2 regions of the Achromobacter sp. 1014246743 genome follow, and region 2 is predicted to be linked to the other one. Evidence: predicted binding sites of a transcription regulator. Region 2 holds the regulator's gene; the other holds the start of a gene.
What was found. The regulator LexA, encoded in region 2, represses DNA repair genes until DNA is damaged. The targets are predictions, from matches to a motif close to ACTGTATNNNNATACAGT.
Positions count from the first base shown of each region.

Region 1: imuA (translesion DNA synthesis-associated protein ImuA) is a predicted target of LexA. The motif match lies at 4,092-4,109, and genes of this name have one in related genera.

Region 1 is NZ_JCBANA010000046.1:10,588-20,300, reverse strand. It holds gene AC6LJ2_RS19340 (error-prone DNA polymerase) at 1-1,899, opposite strand, end outside; gene AC6LJ2_RS19335 (Y-family DNA polymerase) at 1,928-3,397, opposite strand; gene imuA (translesion DNA synthesis-associated protein ImuA) at 3,327-4,025, opposite strand; gene AC6LJ2_RS19325 (cache domain-containing protein) at 4,326-5,378, shown strand; gene AC6LJ2_RS19320 (amino acid permease) at 5,419-6,951, opposite strand; gene ypfH (esterase) at 7,022-7,738, shown strand; gene AC6LJ2_RS19310 (IclR family transcriptional regulator) at 7,779-8,579, shown strand; gene AC6LJ2_RS19305 (SDR family NAD(P)-dependent oxidoreductase) at 8,695-9,528, opposite strand; gene AC6LJ2_RS19300 (tripartite tricarboxylate transporter substrate-binding protein) at 9,530-9,713, opposite strand, start outside.
Region 2 is NZ_JCBANA010000020.1:66,533-76,245, reverse strand. It holds gene uvrB (excinuclease ABC subunit UvrB) at 1-540, opposite strand, end outside; gene AC6LJ2_RS10900 (amino acid aminotransferase) at 741-1,940, shown strand; gene lexA (transcriptional repressor LexA) at 2,112-2,762, shown strand; gene lon (endopeptidase La) at 2,938-5,388, opposite strand; gene clpX (ATP-dependent Clp protease ATP-binding subunit ClpX) at 5,642-6,940, opposite strand; gene clpP (ATP-dependent Clp endopeptidase proteolytic subunit ClpP) at 7,042-7,695, opposite strand; gene tig (trigger factor) at 7,700-9,010, opposite strand; gene loiP (metalloprotease LoiP) at 9,178-9,713, opposite strand, start outside.

The DNA.
Region 1 (9,713 bases), on a different contig from region 2:
CACGATGGCCACCTGCACCACCAGGTCGTAGTATTGGCGCGGCCGCAGGCGCGGCAGCATGCTCATCTGGGCGCGCGATTCGATCTGGAACACGCCCACAGTGTCGGCGTCGCAGATCATGTCGTAGGTGGGGATGTCGCCTTCGGGGATGTCTTGCAGGCGTATCGGCTGGCCGCGGCGCTGGCCGGCCAGTTCGAGCGTGCGCCGCAGCGCCGACAGCATGCCCAGCGCCAGCACGTCGACCTTGAGCAGCTTGAGCGCGTCCAGGTCGTCTTTGTCCCATTGCACGACGCTGCGGTCGGCCATGGCGGCGTTTTCGATGGGCACCAGCCGCGACAGCTTGCCGCGCGAGATGACGAACCCGCCCGGATGCTGCGACAGGTGGCGCGGAAATCCCATCAGGGTCTGGGCCAGCGCGGCCCATTGCCGCGCCACCCGGGATTCGGGGTCCAGCCCGCAGGTGCCCAGGGTGCGCAGCATTTCCTTCTTGCCATCCCACCACTGGTGGGCGCGCGCCACGGTGTCGATCACGCCCAGGTCGACCCCCAGCGCGCGGCCGGTATCGCGCAGCACGCTGCGCGGCCGGTAGGAAATGACCACGGCGGTCAGGGCGGCGCGCTGGCGGCCGTATTTTTGGTAGATGTACTGGATGACTTCTTCGCGGCGCTGGTGTTCGAAGTCGACGTCGATGTCGGGCGGCTCGTTGCGTTCTTTGCTGATGAAGCGTTCGAACAGGTTGTTGCCGCGTTGCGGGTCGACTTCGGTGATGCCCAGGCAGTAGCAGACGGCCGAGTTGGCGGCCGACCCGCGGCCCTGGCACAGGATGCCGGCCTGGCGGGCGAACAGCACGATGTCGTAGACGGTCAGGAAGTAGGCTTCGTAGTGCAGGTCGGCGATCAGGGCCAGTTCTTTTTCGATCTGCTCGGAGACGCTGGCCGGCACCCCGGCCGGAAAACGCCGCGCGGCGCCGGCCAGGGTTTCCTGGCGCAGGAAGGTGGCGGGCGTGTGGCCGCGCGGGACGATTTCGTCGGGGTATTCGTAGCGCAGTTCGTCCAGCGAAAACGCGCAGCGCCGCGCCACCACCAGGGTCTGGGCCAGGGCGTCGGGCGGATACAGGTTGGCCAGCCGCATGCGGCTGCGCAGGTGCTGCTCGGCGTTGCCGGCCAGCGCGTAGCCGCACTGTGCCACGGACTGGTGGGTGCGGATGCCGGTCAGGGTGTCGTGCAGCGGCTTGCGCGAACGCACGTGCATCTGCACCTGGCCCAGGGCCACCACGGGCAGGTCGGCGGCCTGCGCGGCGTGTTCGACGGCGGCGCGATGCAGGTCGTCGCGCGAGCGGTACAGCAGGGTCAGGCCGACCCAGGCGCGGCGTTCGAAGGTGGCGGCCAGCCAGCGCGCCTGCTGGGCCATGCGGTCGGGGTCGTCGCCGTAGGTGGGCGACAGGATGGCCAGGCATTCGGGCAGGTGGCGCAGGTGGGCGTAGCCGGGCGGCGGGTCGGTGAAGTCTTCGGGGGCCAGGCGGTATTCGCCCTTGGGCGCGCGGGTGCGCGCCAGGGTGATGAGTTCGGACAGGTTGCCGTAGCCCTCGCGGGTTTGCGCCAGCAGGGTCAGGTCCAGCGGCGCGGCGTCGGGGCCGGCGCGCAGCCGGAAGGTGGCGCCGATGATGAGCGGCAGCTTCTGGGTCTTGGCTTCCATGTGGGCCCGCACCACGCCGGCCAGGCTGCATTCGTCGGTGATGGCCAGGGCCGCGTAGCCGAGTTCGGCGGCGCGGGCGGCCAGTTCTTCGGGGTGCGAGGCGCCTTGCAGGAACGAGAAGTTGGACTGGCACTGCAGTTCGGCATAGCCGGGCAGCCCGATGAGCGGATCGGGGGCGTCAGGGGAATCGTCGAACGGTTGCATGGCGGATCGCGAGGCGGAAGGGGCGCCGTCAGGCGTACAGGCCGTGCAGGAACCAGCGGGCGTGTTCGTCGTCGCGTTCGCGGTAGATCCAGTAGCGCGCGCGGGCGGCGTCTTCGGCGACGAAGTAGTCGCGTACGGTCAGGGCCGGGTCCCACCAGCCGCTTTCGATGCGTTCGGGGCCGCGCATCAGCCGCAGGGCCTGGCCGGCGTATTGCGGGCGGTGGCCGGACAGCTTCAGGAGCAGCGGCGGATCAAGCAGCCAGAAGGGGCGGTCGAGCGTGGGGGGCAGGGGGCCGGCCGGCTGCGGGGCATCCAGCGCGTCGCCCCAGGAATTGGCGGCTTCGGGGCGGTGGTCGGGCGTGGGACAGGGGCGGCGCACCTGGTCGCGCCCCAGCCGCGCGGCCAGCAGGTCGAGCAACCGGGCGTGGTCGGCCGCGGTGCCGCCGGGCTCGGGAAACAGGGTGGTGCTGGCAGCGGGCTGGTCGACCGTGTCGGGGGCCAGCAACGCCACCGCGATGACGGGGGCTTCGAGCGTGAGCCGGCCCAGCTTTTCGCGCAGCAGGTTGAGAACCTGGGGCGCCTGCCAGACGGGCTGGGCCAGGGCCAGTTCGAGTTCGGTGGGCGGGCGGGCGTGGCGGCCGCGTTCGTGGTCCAGCCGCAGCAGCACGCGCCGCACCGCCAGTTGCCGCGCGGCCAGCCAGCCGCCCAGCTGTTCGGCCAGGCGCCGCGCCACGGCCAGCACCGCGTCGGTGTGCTCGACGTAGTCCATGAGTTCGATGCGGCGCGAGAAGCTGGGCGGCGGTTCGATCCAGCGGTGCAGTTCGGGCGACTGGCCGTAGGCGGCATCCAGGGCCTGCAGCAGGTCGGGGGTGCTGCGCCGTTGCAGGCCGGCACGCGGCAGGGCGCGCAGGTCGGCCAGCGTGTGGCAGCCGATGTCGTGCAGCCAGTCCAGGCGCGGCTGCGCCTGCGGCAACAAGGCCACGGGCAGGGCGTCCAGGCGGCGCGCCAGCGTGGGCAACGCCAGGGTGCGGCGCAGCCGGGCGCGCCCCGGACGGTGGGCCAGCAGCCAGGCGCCGGCCGCCGTGGGCGCCATGCCCAGCGAGACGCGCAGGTCCAGCGCGCCCAGCGTGGCCGCCACGCGCCGATGCAGGGCCCGCGGCCCGCGAAAGAACTGCAGGCTGGCGCCCACGTTGAGCAGGATGGTGTCGTCGTCGGCCAGGGCGACTTCGGGGGTGTATTGCAGCAACGCCAGGGCCGCGCCTTGCAGGGTGTCGGCTTCGGCCAGGGGTTCGCGCGTCAGCAGGTCGACGTCGGGCGCGATGGCGGCCGCGCCGCCGCGGCGCATGCCGGGGCGCACCCCGGCCCGATGGGCGGCGGGGGTGAGGGCGGCCACGCGTTCCTGGTCGAGGACCGCGCAGGCCTGGTCTTCATGCGGCCAGTGCGGGCGCAGGGCGTCCAGCGGCAGGCAGCGCAGGTAGGCGGCGATCCAGAGGCGCATGGCGGGAAGGCGTAAGGGCGCCGGGCTCGAGGCCCACGTACAGCGGGGTGTCGCAGACCGGCCCCCGGCGCTTGAGAATATGGACGGACAACCCACCCGCGGCGGGCGCAAGCGCCAGGCGCAAGGGGGCGGGGGTGGGGTTTTGCGCCGCGCTGGCCGGGCGCAGGGCGACAAAGAGCAGGTCGCTGGCCTGGGCGGCCAGGTGCAGGCGACGCAGGGATTCGGGGCGCACGTGGGGCAGCCAGCACAGCAGCGCGCCGCAACTGCCGTTTTTAAGGATCTGTTCGGCGGCCCAGAGGGCATCCAGGGGTTTTTCGGGGGCCACCCACAGCAGTTGCCGGGGATCCAGCCGCCAGCTCATCCAGCTGGCGATATGCGGGGCGTGCGGCGGCTGCACCAGCGCAATGGCGCGGCGGGTTTCAAGCTGCGCCAGGGCCGGCCGCAGCAGGCGGATTTCGCCGATGCCGGGCTGCGGGGTAAGCAGTTCGATCAGCGAACCCAGCGGCCAGCCGCCATCGGGCAGCTCGGCCGACAGGGCGGCATGGCCGGTGGGCAGGCTGCGGGCGGCGCCCCGGGCAAGCTGGGTAGCGCGCCACACGGCGGGGTGGATGTGTTCTGGAGACTGCATGGCGGGCGGACGACCCGGTTTTCCTGGGGTGGGGAGGGCCAGGCAAGCCGCCTGGAATTCAATATTGCTGTATGAATATACAGTATTTTACCTGAGCCGGACGTAGCGGAACGTGTCCTGACTATGCACCGTCATGGTGCGAAACATGCATCCCGATCCGGCGCGGAACGCGACCGTCACGGACACCGCCGCGGCCGTCACGCCCGTTGTTCACCCAGGCCTGACTTGGCACGCTTCCTGCTTGTATCCACATGTCACCGTCTCCCCACGCAACAACAACCAATGAACGGAGTGTTGAACATGGCCCATCAACCGGAAAAGATCGTCGAACTTTCGCGTCGCGTCGAGCGCATTTCGAACGAGAAGATCGAAAGCATTGTTGATATCAACCAGCAGGCCAAATACCTGTCGCTGAACGCGCGCATCGAAGCGGCGCGCTCGGGCGAGGCGGGGCGGGGATTCGCGGTGGTGGCTAACCAGGTGCAGTACGTGTCCGAGCAGATCACGGGCATCGCCGACGCGCTCAAAGAAGAATTGGCCGGCTCCATCGCCGACCTGATCCGCATCGGCGAAAACACCCTGCACGAGATCCGCGGCTACGAAGGCCGGCGCCTGGGCGACCTGGCCTTGAACATGATCGAGACCATGGACCGCAACCTGTACGAACGGTCTTGCGATGTGCGCTGGTGGGCGACGGATTCGGCGGTGGTGCAGGCGCTGGAAGCGCCCGGCGCCGCCACGGCCAGCCATGCCTGCGGACGGTTGGGCGTGATCCTGGACAGCTATACGGTCTATCTGGACTTGTGGGTGGCCGACGCGCAGGGGCGGGTGGTGGCCAGCGGCCGCCCCGACCGCTACCCGCAGACGCGCGGCGCCAGCGTGGCCCACGCCGACTGGTTCCGGCGCGGCATGGACACGGCGGACGGGGGCGACTATGTGGCCATGGACGTGGACAGCGAACGCCTGCTGGGCGGCGCCCACGTCGCCACCTACGCCACCGCCATCCGGCGCGACGCCGACAAGCACGGCAAGCCTCTGGGCGTGCTGGGCATTTTCTTTGACTGGAGCCAGCAGGCCGACAGCATCGTGAAGTCGGTGGGCCTGTCCGAGGACGAGTGGTCGCGCACCCGCTGCATGCTGGTCGACAGCAAGCATCGCGTCATTGCGGCGTCCGACGGCGCGGTGTCGCTGAAAGAGCGCTATGTGCTGCGCCACGACGAGCGGCCTCGCGGCTTTTACGAAAACGCCGACCACAGCCTGGTGGGGTTTTCGGTGACGCCGGGCTACGAGACCTACGCCGGCCTGGGCTGGTACGGCGTGATCGCGCAGCGGCCGCGCGCGGCGTTCGAATAACGTGATCGCAGCGGGGCCGCGCGGGCGGCTCCGGCCGGGGTCAGGGCCGCACGGCCGCCGGCGGGGCTTCGTGTCCGACGCCGGCGGCGCGGTCCGCCTCCAGGCCGTAGAACTGCATGTCCTCGTAGCGGATCCAGTGCGACTTGCGTATCAGCCGGTGGCCGATCCAGAACGCCAGGAACAACGGAATCGCCAGGTAGGTCGAGGCCACGCCGATCCAGTCGATGCGCTCGTCCAGAAAGGCCTGGTAGTTCTGGCCCAGCGTGACCAGCAGGCACAGCACGAAGGCCAATAGCGGGCCGAACGGGAACAGGCCGGCCTTGTAGGGCAGGTTGGCCGTGTCGTAGCCGTGCTTGATGTAGCCCTGGCGGAAGCGGTAATGGCTGACCGCGATGCTCAGCCAGACGATGAATTCGGTCATGCCCGCGAAGTTGAGCAGCCAGATGTAGACCGCCTTGGGGCTGTAGACCACGCTGAACATGCACAGGCAGGCAAGCGCGGTGGTGGCCAGCAGCGCGTACAGCGGCACGCCGCTGCGCGTCAGGCGCCTGAAGAGGGCCGGCGCCTGGCCTTCGACGGCCATGTTGAACAGCATGCGCGTGGCGGCGTACATGCCGGAATTGCCGGCCGACAGCACCGACGTCAGGATCACCGCGTTCATCACGGTGGCCGCCGACAGCAGCCCGGCGTGCTGGAACACCAGCGTGAACGGGCTGACGGCCACGTCCGCGACTTCGTTGCGCAGCAGTTGCGGGTCGGTGTAGGGGATGAGCAGGCCGATGATCAGGATGGCCAGCACGTAGAACAGCAGGATGCGCCAGAACACATGGTTGATGGCGCGCGGCACGTTGCGGCGCGGGTTTTCGGATTCGCCGGCCGCCACCGCCACCAGTTCGGTGCCCTGGAACGAATAGGCCACCACCATGGCCACGCCCACCCAGGTGGCGGCGTTGCCCACGAAGGGCGCGTCGCCCACCGCCCAGTTGCGCACGCCCACCGGCGCGTCGCTGTGGATGATGCCCGCCAGCATGGCCACGCCCAGCACGATGAAGCACAGGACGGCGACCACCTTGATGATGGCGAACCAGTATTCGGCCTCGCCGAAGCTGCGCGCCGAAAAGGCGTTCAGCCCGAAAGTCAGGGACAGGAACAGGATGCTCCAGATCCATCCAGGCGTATCGGGAAACCAGTACGCCATGACCAGTTGGGCGGCCACCACGTCCACCGCCACCACCGTGGCCCAGCTGAGCCAGAAGTTCCAGCCCAGCGCGAAGCCGAAGCCGCCGTCGACATAGCGGGACGCATAGGTGCAGAACGAGCCCGACACGGGCATGAAGGTGGCCAGCTCGCCCAGGCTGGTCATGATGAAATAGACCATCAGGCCGATCAGCAGATAGACCATCAGCGCGCCGCCGGGGCCCGCCTGCGCGATGGCGGCGCCGGACGCGATGAACAGGCCGGTGCCGATGGCGCCGCCCAGGGCTATCATGGTCAGGTGGCGTGCCTTGAGCACGCGGTGCAACTGGTTTTGGCCGGCCGGAGGATTTCCCGAGTCTGTCGTCGGTGTTTTCATGGAATGCGTCGAAATGCGTATGGCGCGCATTTTACAATGGGCCTGTCCAGTGCCTTTGCGGAGCCGTTACATGGCTGCTTCTCCCCCGATTTCCCGCTCGCTTGAATTCTTGCCCGAGCCCGGCACCGATGTGCGCCAGCTGTTCATCCTGCTGCACGGCGTGGGCGGCTCGCCCGACAACCTGTTGCCGCTGGCCGAGGCCGTGCGCGCCGCGTTTCCCGCGGCGGCGGTGCTGATCCCCGAAGGCTTCGAGCCCTTTGACGGCGGCGGCACGGGCCGCCAGTGGTTCTCGGTGCGCGGCGTGTCCGAAGAAAATCGCCCCGAACGCGTGGCCCAGGCCATGCCGCCGCTGGAAGCCTACGTGCGCCAGGCCCAGGCCCGCTTCGGCCTGCTGCAGTCCGACACCGCGCTGGCCGGCTTTTCGCAGGGCGCCATCATGGCGCTGGAACTGGTGCAGGCGCACGACGGCATGGCCGGACGCGTGATCGCCTTTTCGGGCCGTTACGCGCAATTGCCCAAGACCGCGCCGATGTACACCACGCTGCACCTGCTGCATGGCGCCGACGACCCCGTGATGCACGTGTCGCACATCCAGGCCGCGCAGGCGCGGCTGGACGAACTGCACGGCGATGCCACCATCGACATCGCCACGCACGTGGGCCACGAGCTGCACCCGGCCCTGATCCAGCGCGCCATCGTGCGGCTGCAGACCTGCGTGCCGCTGCGCAGCTGGGAAGCGGCGCTGGGCCTGAACCAGACGCCGCCCGACGGCGCGACGCTGCATTGAGCCCGCGCGCCCAAGCGTCTTGCCGGACGAGGGCTGTCCGATGAGCCCCGCGAAATCCGCGGCTGCGCGCGATGCGGACCCCGTCGGCGGTGCGCAAAGCATCTTCCGGGTGCTGCGCATCTTGAAATACGTGGGCGCGGCGCCCGCGCGCGGCGTGGGCCTGACCGACGTGGTGCGCGAACTGGGCCTGACCCCGCCCACCGCGCACCGCATGCTGGCGGCGCTGCTGCAGGAAGGCTTTCTGTCGCTCAACCCCAAGCTCAAGACCTATAGCCTGGGGCGCGAGTCGTACATCCTGGGGCTGGCGGCCGAAAGCCGCCACGGCATCAAGGCCATCGCCGAATCGGCGGTGCTGCGCCTGGCCCAGTCCACCGGCGACACCAGCTTTCTATCGGTGCGCTCGGGCCACGAGGCCGTCTGCGTCGACCGCAAGACGGGCGATTTCCCCATCAAGATCCTGACGCTGGAAGTGGGCCACCGCCGCCCGCTGGGCGTGGGGGCGGGCAGCCTGGCGCTGCTGGCGTTCCTGCCCAATGACGACATCGAACGGGTGCTGGCGCGCTACGACGCGTCGGCCGCGCCCGACCTGCCGTCCACCGCCATGCTGCGCGAGGACATCGCCGCGGCGCGCAAGCACGGCTATGCGCTGAACCCGGGCCGCATCATCCCCGATATGCTGGGCGTGGGCGTGCCGGTGTTCGACCGCGCGCAGCACGTGGTGGCCGCATTGAGCGTGGCGGCGATCCGCTCGCGCCTGTCGGGTGCGCGCTTGCAGGAAGTGGTGGCATCGCTGCAGCGCGCCGCCACGGAACTGGCGGCGGAACTGGCGCCGCGGGCCTGACAGGCCCGGCAAGCATCTGGCTGGCATCGCTGACCGGCACCGCTGACCAGGCCTGGCCGGCCCCGCCGCGCAATGTGGCAAACCGGCCCCGCCGCGCAATGCGGCAAGCTGGCCGTTACCGCCCCGCGCAGGACTTGCCGCCGTCCACCGGCAGGCACACGCCGGTGATGTAGCGGGCGTCGTCGCTGGCCAGGAACAGCGCGGCATGGGCCACGTCCCAGGCGTCGCCCATGCGGCCCATCGGGCTGGCCGCGTTGCGTCGGCGGCGCATGTCCTCGACATCTTCGAACTGGCCCGCGATCTGCGCGTAGATCAGCGGCGTGTCCATCACGCCCGGCAGCACCGCGTTGACGCGGATGTTGTCGGGCGCATAGCGCACCGCCAGCGCCCGGGTCAGGTGGTTCAGGCCGGCCTTGGCGGCGTAGTACGAGGTGTAGGGGTAGGTGTTGACCTGGATCGACGCCAGCGACGAGATATTGACGATGCTGCCGCCGCCCTGGGCCAGCATGACCGGCAGCACGTGCTTGCAGGTCAGGAACACGCCGGTCAGGTTGGTGTCGATGACCCGGTGCCAGCTTTCCTCGCTGGCCTCGATGGGGTCGCCCATTTCGGTGATGCCGACGTTGTTGTGCAGCACGTCGATGCGGCCGACCTGCTCGCGCATGGCCTGCACCGCCGCCAGGATCTGGCCGCCGTCGGTCACGTCGGCCGCCAGCGCGGTGCAGCGCCCGCCTTCTTCCTGGATGATGCGGCGGGTTTCCTCGGCCGACTCGGGGCGCAGGTCCGCCGCGAACACGTGCGCGCCTTCGCGGGCATACAGGGCCGCGGCGGCGCGGCCGTTGCTCCAGCCCGGCCCGGACGAGCCGGCGCCAAAGACCAGGGCGGTCTTGCCCTGCATGCGCCGGCCCGCGCCCGGCCGGCTGCCTTCGTGGATCTCGGCCTGGCCCATGTCAGTCCGCCGAAATATGCGCGAAGTCGGCCACCTTCTTCCACTTGGCCACGTCTTCCTTGATCATCGCGGCAAAGGCCTGGGGCTGGTCGGCGACCACGTAGGCGCCCACGCCGGCGTACTTGGCCTGCACCTCGGGGTCGGCCAGGGCGCGGCGCGAGGCTTCGTTCAGTTTGGCCAGGATG
Region 2 (9,713 bases):
AACCAGCCGCGCCAGGATCTCGCGCCGCGAGATCTGGTCGCCCGCGCGCAGGATCAGCACCATCGCGTGATAGTCGCCCGGGTTGCCGATACCGTAGATGCACGACACCGTGCCGACGATGATCGTGTCGCGACGTTCGAGAAGGCTCTTGGTCGCCGACAGGCGCATCTGCTCGATGTGCTCGTTGATGGACGAGTCCTTTTCAATGAACAGGTCGCGCGTGGGTACGTAGGCTTCGGGTTGGTAGTAGTCGTAATACGAAACGAAATACTCGATCGCATTCTTGGGGAAGAACTCGCGCATTTCGGCGTACAACTGCGCCGCCAGGGTCTTGTTCGGGGCCAGAACCAGGGCCGGCCGCCCGAGCTGGGCGATGACGTTGGCCATGGTGTAGGTCTTGCCCGACCCGGTCACACCCAGCAGGGTCTGGAACATCAGGCCGTCCTGCACCCCCTGGACCAGGCCCTCGATGGCCGCAGGCTGGTCGCCGGCCGGCGGGTAAGGCTGGTACAGATGAAACGGGCTATCCGGGAAATCCACGAATCCGGCACCCGCCGGGCCTGCACCGGGCGCCGCCGCAACGGGGGCTGCGCCGGCCGGATCGGTGGTCGAACCCGCGGCTGCGGCACCCGCCGTACTTGGGTCTATTGCGCTCTTAGGCATGCTAGACTGTTCCCAGGGTAAACCCCCCATTATCCACAGCACTTCCCACTGCGTCCACTCACCCTCAGCAGAGTCCCATGAGCACCCTTTTCGATTCCGTCGAACTCGCGCCGCGCGACCCCATTCTTGGTCTGAACGAACAATACAACGCGGATACCCGCCCCGGTAAAGTCAACCTGGGCGTTGGCGTGTACTACGACGACCAGGGCCGGATTCCCCTGCTGGGCGCGGTGCGCAAGGCCGAAATCGCCCGCATCGAAGCCGCCGCTGCCCGCGGCTATCTGCCGATCGAGGGCATCGCCGGCTACAACCAGGGCGCGCAAGCCCTGCTGATCGGCAAGGATTCCCCCCTGGTGACCGAAGGCCGCGTCCTCACCACCCAGGCCCTGGGCGGCACCGGCGCCCTCAAGATCGGCGCCGACTTCCTGCGCCAGCTGCTGCCGACCGCCAAGGTCCTGATCAGCGACCCCAGCTGGGAAAACCACCGCGCGCTGTTCGAACGCGCCGGCTTCGAAGTCGGCACCTACGCCTACTACGATGCCGCCACCCGTGGCCTGAATTTCGATGGCATGCTGGCCGCGCTGAAGGCCGCGCCGGCCCAGACCGTCGTCGTGCTGCACGCTTGCTGCCACAACCCCACGGGCGTGGACCCCACCTTCGAACAATGGCAGCAGATCGCCGCCGTCGTGAAGGAAAACAACCTGGTCCCGTTCCTGGACATCGCCTACCAGGGTTTCGGCGAAGGCCTCAAGGAAGATGCCGCCGTCGTGCGCCTGTTCGCCGACCTGAACATGACCATGTTCATCAGCTCGTCGTTCTCGAAGTCGTTCTCGCTGTACGGCGAGCGCGTCGGCGCCCTGACCGTCGTGGCCGGCAGCAAAGACCAGGCCACCCGCGTCCTGAGCCAGCTCAAGCGCGTCATCCGCACCAACTATTCCAACCCGCCCACCCACGGCGGCACGATCGTCTCGACGGTGCTGAACACGCCTGAACTGTTCGCCATGTGGGAACAGGAACTCGGCGCCATGCGCGACCGTATCCGCCTGATGCGCAAGCAACTGGTCGAGAAAATCAAGGAACACGGCGGCAAGCAGGACTTCAGCTTCGTGCTGCAGCAACGCGGCATGTTCTCGTACTCGGGCCTGACCTCGGCCCAGGTCGACCGCCTGCGCGAAGAGCATGGCGTCTATGCCGTCTCCAGCGGCCGCATCTGCGTTGCCGCCCTGAACAGCGGCAACATCGACCAGGTCGCCAAGGGCATCGCCGCGGTGCTGTAAAGCGCCTCGCACTGCCGGCACCAGCCAGACGGGACCTTCGGGTCCCGTTTTCATTGCCCGCGATTTATGGGTCTCTTGCCCTGGCGCTCGACACCCGCTTGCTTTTTTGCGTTATGTCCCCCAGAATGCTGCTGTATATATGTACAGTCCGACCCCAAACGGATCATCGCCATGGCCAGCAAACTCACTGATCGTCAACAGCAAATCCTGGACCTCATCCGGCAAACCGTCGCGCGCACGGGCTTTCCGCCCACCCGCGCCGAAATTGCCTTGGCCCTGGGATTTCGCTCGCCCAACGCGGCCGAAGACCATCTCAAGGCCCTGGCCCGCAAAGGCGCCATTGAGCTCACGGCCGGCGCCTCGCGCGGCATCCGCCTGAAAGACGCCTCGGCCGCCCCGACGCAAGCCGCCCTGCCCCTGCCGGGCCTGGCGCAGTTGCTGCTGCCGTTGGTAGGCCGGGTGGCCGCCGGCAGCCCCATCCTGGCCGCCGAACACGTCGAACGCGAAATCGGCGTCGACTCCAGCCTGTTCGCCCAGGCACCCGACTACCTGCTCAAGGTGCGCGGCATGAGCATGCGCGATGCCGGCATCCTCGAAGGCGACCTGCTCGCCGTCAAGAAGGCCTCCGAAGCCCGCAACGGCCAGATCGTGGTGGCCCGCCTGGGCGACGACGTCACCGTCAAGCGCCTGCAGCGCCAGCACGGCCGTATCGAACTGCTGCCCGAAAACCCCGACTTCGACACCATCGTGGTCGAAGCCGACCAGGAATTCGCGCTCGAAGGCATCGCGGTCGGCCTGATCCGCACCCACGCACTGCATTGATGCACCACTGAACCGCGCCTGGCTGGCCTCGCAGGCCGTTCCAGGTTCTCTATACGGCTCCCGCCCGGCCAGCGTCGCCGAGACACGCCGCAGTGCGGCCAAGCCTAAAAAAGAAACCCCGCCAAGGCGGGGTTTCTTGTTGAAGGCGCCGCAAGCAGCGCCTCTCGGGCCAGCATCAGTGCTTGAGCACCGGGTCCGTCGAGCCCGGCTCGGCCGGCTTGGCCACCAGCGGTTCCTTCACCGCCTCGTCTTCGGCCAGCGGCTCGGGCAGGCGTTCCAGGGCCAGTTCCAGCACCTTGTCGATCCAGCGCACCGGCACGATCTCGAGATGGTTCTTGACGTTGTCCGGGATCTCCGCCAAATCCTTGACGTTTTCTTCCGGGATCAAGACCGTCTTGATGCCACCGCGGTGAGCGGCCAACAGCTTTTCCTTCAAGCCGCCGATCGGCAGGACTTCGCCACGCAACGTGATTTCGCCCGTCATGGCGACATCGGCGCGCACCGGGATGCGCGACAGCGCCGACACCATGGCCGTGGTGATCGCAATACCCGCAGACGGACCGTCCTTGGGCGTCGCGCCTTCCGGCACGTGCACGTGCATGTCATGCTTCTCGAACACGCTGTCTGCAAAGCCCAGGCGACGGGCGCGTGAGCGCACCACCGTACGAGCCGCTTCGACCGATTCCTTCATCACGTCGCCCAGCGAACCGGTGCGTTGGATCACGCCCTTGCCGGGCATGTCCGCCACTTCGATCGTGAGCAGGTCGCCACCGACTTCCGTCCAGGCCAGGCCGGTCACTTGACCGATCTGGTTTTCCTTTTCGGCCATGCCGAAGGTGTAGCGGCGCACGCCGAGGTAGTCGCTCAGGTTGTCGCCCGTGACATTGACCGGCTTGACCTCGAGGGTCTTGCCTTCGGCCTTGGCACGATCGGTCTGGGTCAGCAATTGCTTGATGACTTTGCGGCAGATCTTGCCCACTTCGCGCTCGAGCGCACGCACACCGGCTTCGCGGGTGTAGTAGCGCACGATGTCGCGCAAGGCGCTGTCGTCGACGGTAAGCTCGGTATCCTTCACGCCGTTGTTCTTCATCAGCTTGGGCAGCAGATGGTCGCGGGCGATGTGGATCTTTTCTTCCTCGGTGTAACCCGACAGGCGGATCACTTCCATGCGGTCCAGCAGCGCCGGCGGAATGTTCAGCGTGTTGCTGGTCGCCACGAACATGACGTCGGACAGATCGAAGTCAACCTCGATGTAGTGGTCCTGGAACGTGTGGTTCTGTTCAGGATCCAGCACTTCGAGCAGCGCCGACGAGGGATCGCCACGGAAATCCATGCCCAGCTTGTCGATTTCGTCGAGCAGGAACAAGGGATTGCGCACGCCGACCTTCGACATGTTCTGGACGATCTTGCCCGGCATCGAACCGATGTAGGTCCGACGATGGCCGCGGATCTCGGCTTCGTCGCGCACGCCACCCAGGGCCATGCGCACGAACTTGCGGTTCGTGGCCTTGGCGATGGACTGGCCGAGCGAGGTCTTGCCGACGCCCGGAGGGCCGACCAGGCACAGGATAGGCGCCTTGACCTTGTCCACGCGCTGTTGCACGGCAAGGTATTCAAGGATGCGTTCCTTCACCTTTTCCAGGCCGTAGTGGTCGTTGTCCAGTACGGTCTCGGCGTTGGCGATGGAATTGTTGATCTTGCTCTTCTTTCTCCAGGGGAGGTTGATGAGCGTATCGATGTAGTTGCGCACCACGGTGGCTTCGGCCGACATGGGCGACATGAGCTTGAGCTTCTTGAGCTCGGCATCGGCTTTTTTACGTGCCTCTTTGGGCATGTGGGCAGCGATGATCTTCTTTTCGAGCTCTTCGATGTCCGCGCCTTCTTCGCCCTCGCCCAACTCTTTCTGAATGGCCTTGACCTGCTCATTCAGGTAGTAGTCGCGCTGGCTCTTTTCCATCTGCTTCTTCACGCGGCCGCGAATCCGCTTCTCGACCTGGAGAATGTCGATTTCGGTTTCCAGCTGCGTGAGCAAGCCTTCAAGGCGTTCGGAGGTGCCGACGATCTCGAGCATCTTCTGCTTCTGCTCGAGTTTCAGCGGAAGATGCGCGGCGATCGTATCGGCCAGGCGACCGGCGTCATCGATGCCGGCGAGCGAGGTCAGGATCTCCGGAGGGATCTTCTTGTTCAGTTTGACGTATTGCTCGAACTGGGCAACGATCGCGCGGCGCAGGGCTTCGGTTTCGGAGCCCTGGACGGCATCCGGTTCGATCGGCGTGACCTGGCACGTAAAGTGCGAATCGGCGTCTTCGATGCTGTTGATGCGGGCACGCTGGGTACCCTCGACCAGCACCTTGACGGTGCCGTCGGGCAGCTTGAGCATCTGCAGGATGCCGGCGACGCAGCCGATCTCGTAGACGTCTTCGGGGGTGGGATCATCCTTGCCGGCGGACTTTTGGGCCACCAGCATGATGCTCTTGCCCGCTTCCATCGCAACCTCGAGCGCGCGGATCGAGCGCGGACGGCCGACGAACAGCGGGATGACCATGTGCGGAAACACCACGACATCGCGCAGCGGCAGCAGGGGAAGGTCGATCGGGTCGGAAGGCAGGGTCTGGCTGGCAGACATAGGAGGTTCCTCGGTATGACTCGGCGTATCGGGGACAGGATGCCCGGGTATACCCGGGCATCTTCGTCAGTTACGTCTGTTATGGGAACAATAGCCGAAAATTCAAGATCCCGGCTGCCGGATAAACAAAACGGCAAAAAAAACAGCGGCCGGTTTCCCTTGTTTTCTTGGACACGCCCCGGGACCATCCGTTCAAGGTCAGGCCCCGAGGTAAAAAAACCCGTTACGAGAACGGGTTTTTCTGAAATAACCGTCAGGCCGCGGCGTCGCGGACTTCTCCGCGCTCGGGCTTTTCGGCGGCGCTTTCTTCGTCCGCGTAGATCAGCAAGGGCTTGCCCTCGCCTTCGATCGCGCCTTCGTCCAGCACCACGCGCTTGACGTTGCCTTGCGACGGCAGGTCATACATGGTGTCGAGCAGCGCCTGCTCGATGATGGAGCGCAGGCCGCGGGCGCCGGTCTTGCGCTTGAGCGCCTTGCGGGCGATCGCCTTCAAGGCTGCCGGGCGCACGTCCAGCTCGGCGCCTTCCATGGCGAACAGCTTCTGGAACTGCTTGAGCAAGGCGTTCTTGGGCTCGGTCAGGATCTGGACCAGGGCCGCTTCGTCGAGTTCGTCCAGCGTGGCGACCACCGGCAGGCGGCCGACCAGCTCGGGAATGAGGCCGAACTTGATCAGGTCTTCGGGTTCGACTTCCGAGAACAGCTCGCCCACGCCGCGTTCGGACTTGGCGCGCACGGAGGCCGAGAAGCCGATGCCCGACTTTTCGGTGCGGTCGCGGATGACTTTTTCGAGTCCGTCGAAGGCGCCGCCGACGATGAACAGGATGTTGGTCGTATCAACCTGGACGAAGTCCTGGTTGGGGTGCTTGCGCCCGCCCTGCGGCGGCACGGAGGCCACCGTGCCTTCGATGAGCTTGAGCAAGGCCTGTTGCACGCCCTCGCCCGACACGTCGCGGGTGATGGACGGGTTGTCGGACTTGCGGGAAATCTTGTCGATTTCGTCGATGTAGATGATGGCGCGCTGCGCCTTCTCGACTTCGTAGTTGCAGTTCTGCAGCAACTTCTGAATGATGTTTTCGACGTCTTCGCCCACGTAACCGGCTTCGGTCAGCGTGGTGGCGTCGGCCATGACGAACGGCACGTTCAGCATGCGCGCCAGCGTCTGCGCCAGCAACGTCTTGCCCGACCCGGTGGGGCCGATCAGCATGATGTTGCTCTTGGACAACTCGACTTCGTCGCCCTTGATTTCGCCGTGGCGAATGCGCTTGTAATGGTTGTAGACGGCCACCGCCAGCATGCGCTTGGGCGAGGTTTGCCCAATGACGTACTGGTCGAGGAACGTCTTGATCTCAGCCGGAGTGGGCAGTTCGGAACGAATCGCCGCGCGCGCGGTAGCCTGCGCTTCCTCGCGGATGATGTCGTTGCACAGGTCTATGCATTCATCGCAGATGAATACCGACGGACCCGCGATCAGCTTGCGGACTTCGTGCTGGCTTTTATTGCAAAACGAGCAATGCAGCACTTTTGCGTCTGCCGATCCCTTTTTTTCAGGCATATGTAGTCGTATCTCAGGTAAAGAAGCGCCGGACCGGGTAAACGGCCCGGCGCCTGCGCTTACTCAAACGTGGCAGCAGCGGGTCGGACTCAACCGGGAAGTCAGCCTTCCGAACGGGAGGTCATCACCTTGTCCACCAGTCCATACGATACCGCATCTTCGGCGGACATGAAGTTGTCACGTTCCGTGTCCAGGCCGATGCGCTCGATCGACTGGCCGGTGTTGTCGGCCAGGATGCGATTGAGACGCTCGCGCAGGTCCAGGATCTCGCGAGCCTGGATCTGGATGTCGGAGGCCTGCCCCTGGGCGCCGCCCGAGGGCTGGTGGATCATGATGCGCGAGTTGGGCAAGGTGAAACGCTTGCCCTTCTTGCCAGCCGCCAGCAGGAAGGCGCCCATGCTGGCCGCCAGGCCGGTGCACAGGGTCGACACGTCCGGCTTGATGAACTGCATGGTGTCGTAGATGGCCATGCCCGCGTACACCGACCCGCCAGGCGAGTTGATGTACAGGGAAATGTCCTTGTCAGGATTCTCCGATTCCAGGAACAGCAACTGCGCGACGACCAGGTTGGCCGTTGCGTCGTTGACCGGGCCCACCAGGAAAATGAGCCGCTCGCGGAGCAGACGCGAATAGATGTCGTAGGCGCGCTCGCCGCGCCCCGACTGCTCGATCACCATGGGAATGTAGCCCAGGCCGGTGGGGGTCACCGAAGACCCGCCATTCATTGCCGCATAGAAATCGGTGAATCTCTGCATAGTGTTACGCCATCCCCATCAACTGATCGAAAGGCACCTTTTCTTCGGTGACCTTGGCCTTGTCCAGAACGTGTGCCACGACGTTGTCTTCGAGCACGATAGCTTCGATTTCAGCACGACGTTGACGGTCAGCCAGGTAATAGCTGACAACCTGGGCGGGTTGTTCGTAGTTTTCCGCGAATTCTTCGATGCGGGCACGAACCTGTTCCGGCTTGGCTTGCAGCTGGGCTTGCTTGACCAGTTCGGACACCAGCAGACCCAGGCGCACGCGGCGCTCGGATTCGGTCGAGAAGGCTTCGGCGGGGATCGGCACGGACTCGGCGTTCGGCACGCCGCGTTGCTTCAGTTCTTCGCGGGCAGCGGCGATGCGGCTTTGCACGTCGTTGTCGACCAGGGCCTTCGGCACGTCGAACTTGCCGGCTTCGACCAGGGCGTCCATCACGCTGGACTTGGTACGGCCTTGCGAGCGCACCTTGACTTCGCGTTCGATGTTGCTGCGGATGTCGGCCTTGAGCTTTTCGACGTCGCCTTCGGCCTGGCCGAGCGACTTGGCGAATTCAGCGTTCAGTTCGGGCAGGACGCCTTCAGCCACTTCCTTGACGGTGATGGTGAATTCGGCGGTCTTGCCGGCGACTTCCTTGCCTTGGTAGTCGTCAGGGAACTTCAGCGGGAAAACCTTGCTTTCGCCAGCCTTCAGGCCGCGGGCGGCTTCTTCGAATTCCGGCAGCATGCGGCCTTGGCCGAGCACGAACGGGAAGTCTTCGGCCTTGCCGCCTTCGAACGGCACGCCGTCGATGGTGCCGGCGAAGTCGAGGGTGACGCGGTCGCCGTCTTGCGAGGCACGGCCTTCACGGGCTTCGAACGTGGCGCGCTGCTTGCGCAGGACGTCCAGGGTCTGTTGCACTTCGGCGTCGGTGACGGCGGTTTCGAAGCGGGTCACGGACAGTGCCGACAGGTCGGGCACGGCGACTTCGGGGTAGACCTCGAACGTGGCGGTGAACGCCAGCGTGTCGTCGGTGACGCCTTCGGTCTTGGGTTCCAGGTTCGGGGCACCGGCGACGCGCAGCTTGGCGCCGTCGACGGCTTGTTCGAACGCACGGCCAACTTGGCTATTGATCACGTCGTAGCGGATGCCGGGGCCATGGCTGCGCTCGAGCATGGCGAGCGGCGCCTTGCCGGGACGGAAGCCGGGCACCTTGGCGGTACGGGCCACGCGCTTCAATTGCGCCTGGACTTCCTTTTCGACGTCGGCCACCGAGACGGCCAGATCAACACGGCGCTCCAGGCCGGAGAGGGTTTCAACCACAGGCTGCATTAAAAGACCTATTTTCCGAGAGAATAAGAGATGACGGGCGGATAAACGCGCCATTTTACCGGAAACTTCCGGAACCCTGACGCAAAGGGGTGCGAGCCCCCGGATAAGCCCGGATGCTCGCACCCCGTTTCCACCCCCGAAGGGAGGCAAACGCCCGCTGGGGCGCCTTATTTCGCTTTGGCGATGCGATCCTCGATGTGCTGAGCGCGCTTTGCCGAAGACGGATGGGAGCTCATCATATCGCTCTTGCCGCCATCAAGCTCGGCCAGCTTCTGGAAGGCGGTCACCAGGCCACGCGTATTGAGCTTCTTGGCCTGCAGTTGGTCGAACGAGTAATCGTCGGCCGCGCTTTCCTGCGATTGCGAGAACTGCGCGTTGATGAACTTCTCGGTCAGGTCGCCCAACTGGGACGAATTCAGGGCAGCCACGGTGGCGCCCCCTGCGGCTCCGGCGGCGTCACGCGCAGCCGACACGGTGTAGGCGGTCTGCATGGCCTTCTTGCTGTGGCCCAGGGCCACGTGGCCGATTTCGTGGCCGACCACGCCGAGCACTTCGTCGTCGGTCATCATGTCCATCAGGCCGCTGTAGACGCGGATGCAGCCGTTGGCCATGGCCCAGGCGTTCACGTCCTTGGTGATGTAGACCTTGTAGTTCGCTTTCTGGCCATTCACCGTGGCGCCCAGGGACTTGGCGATCTTTTGCA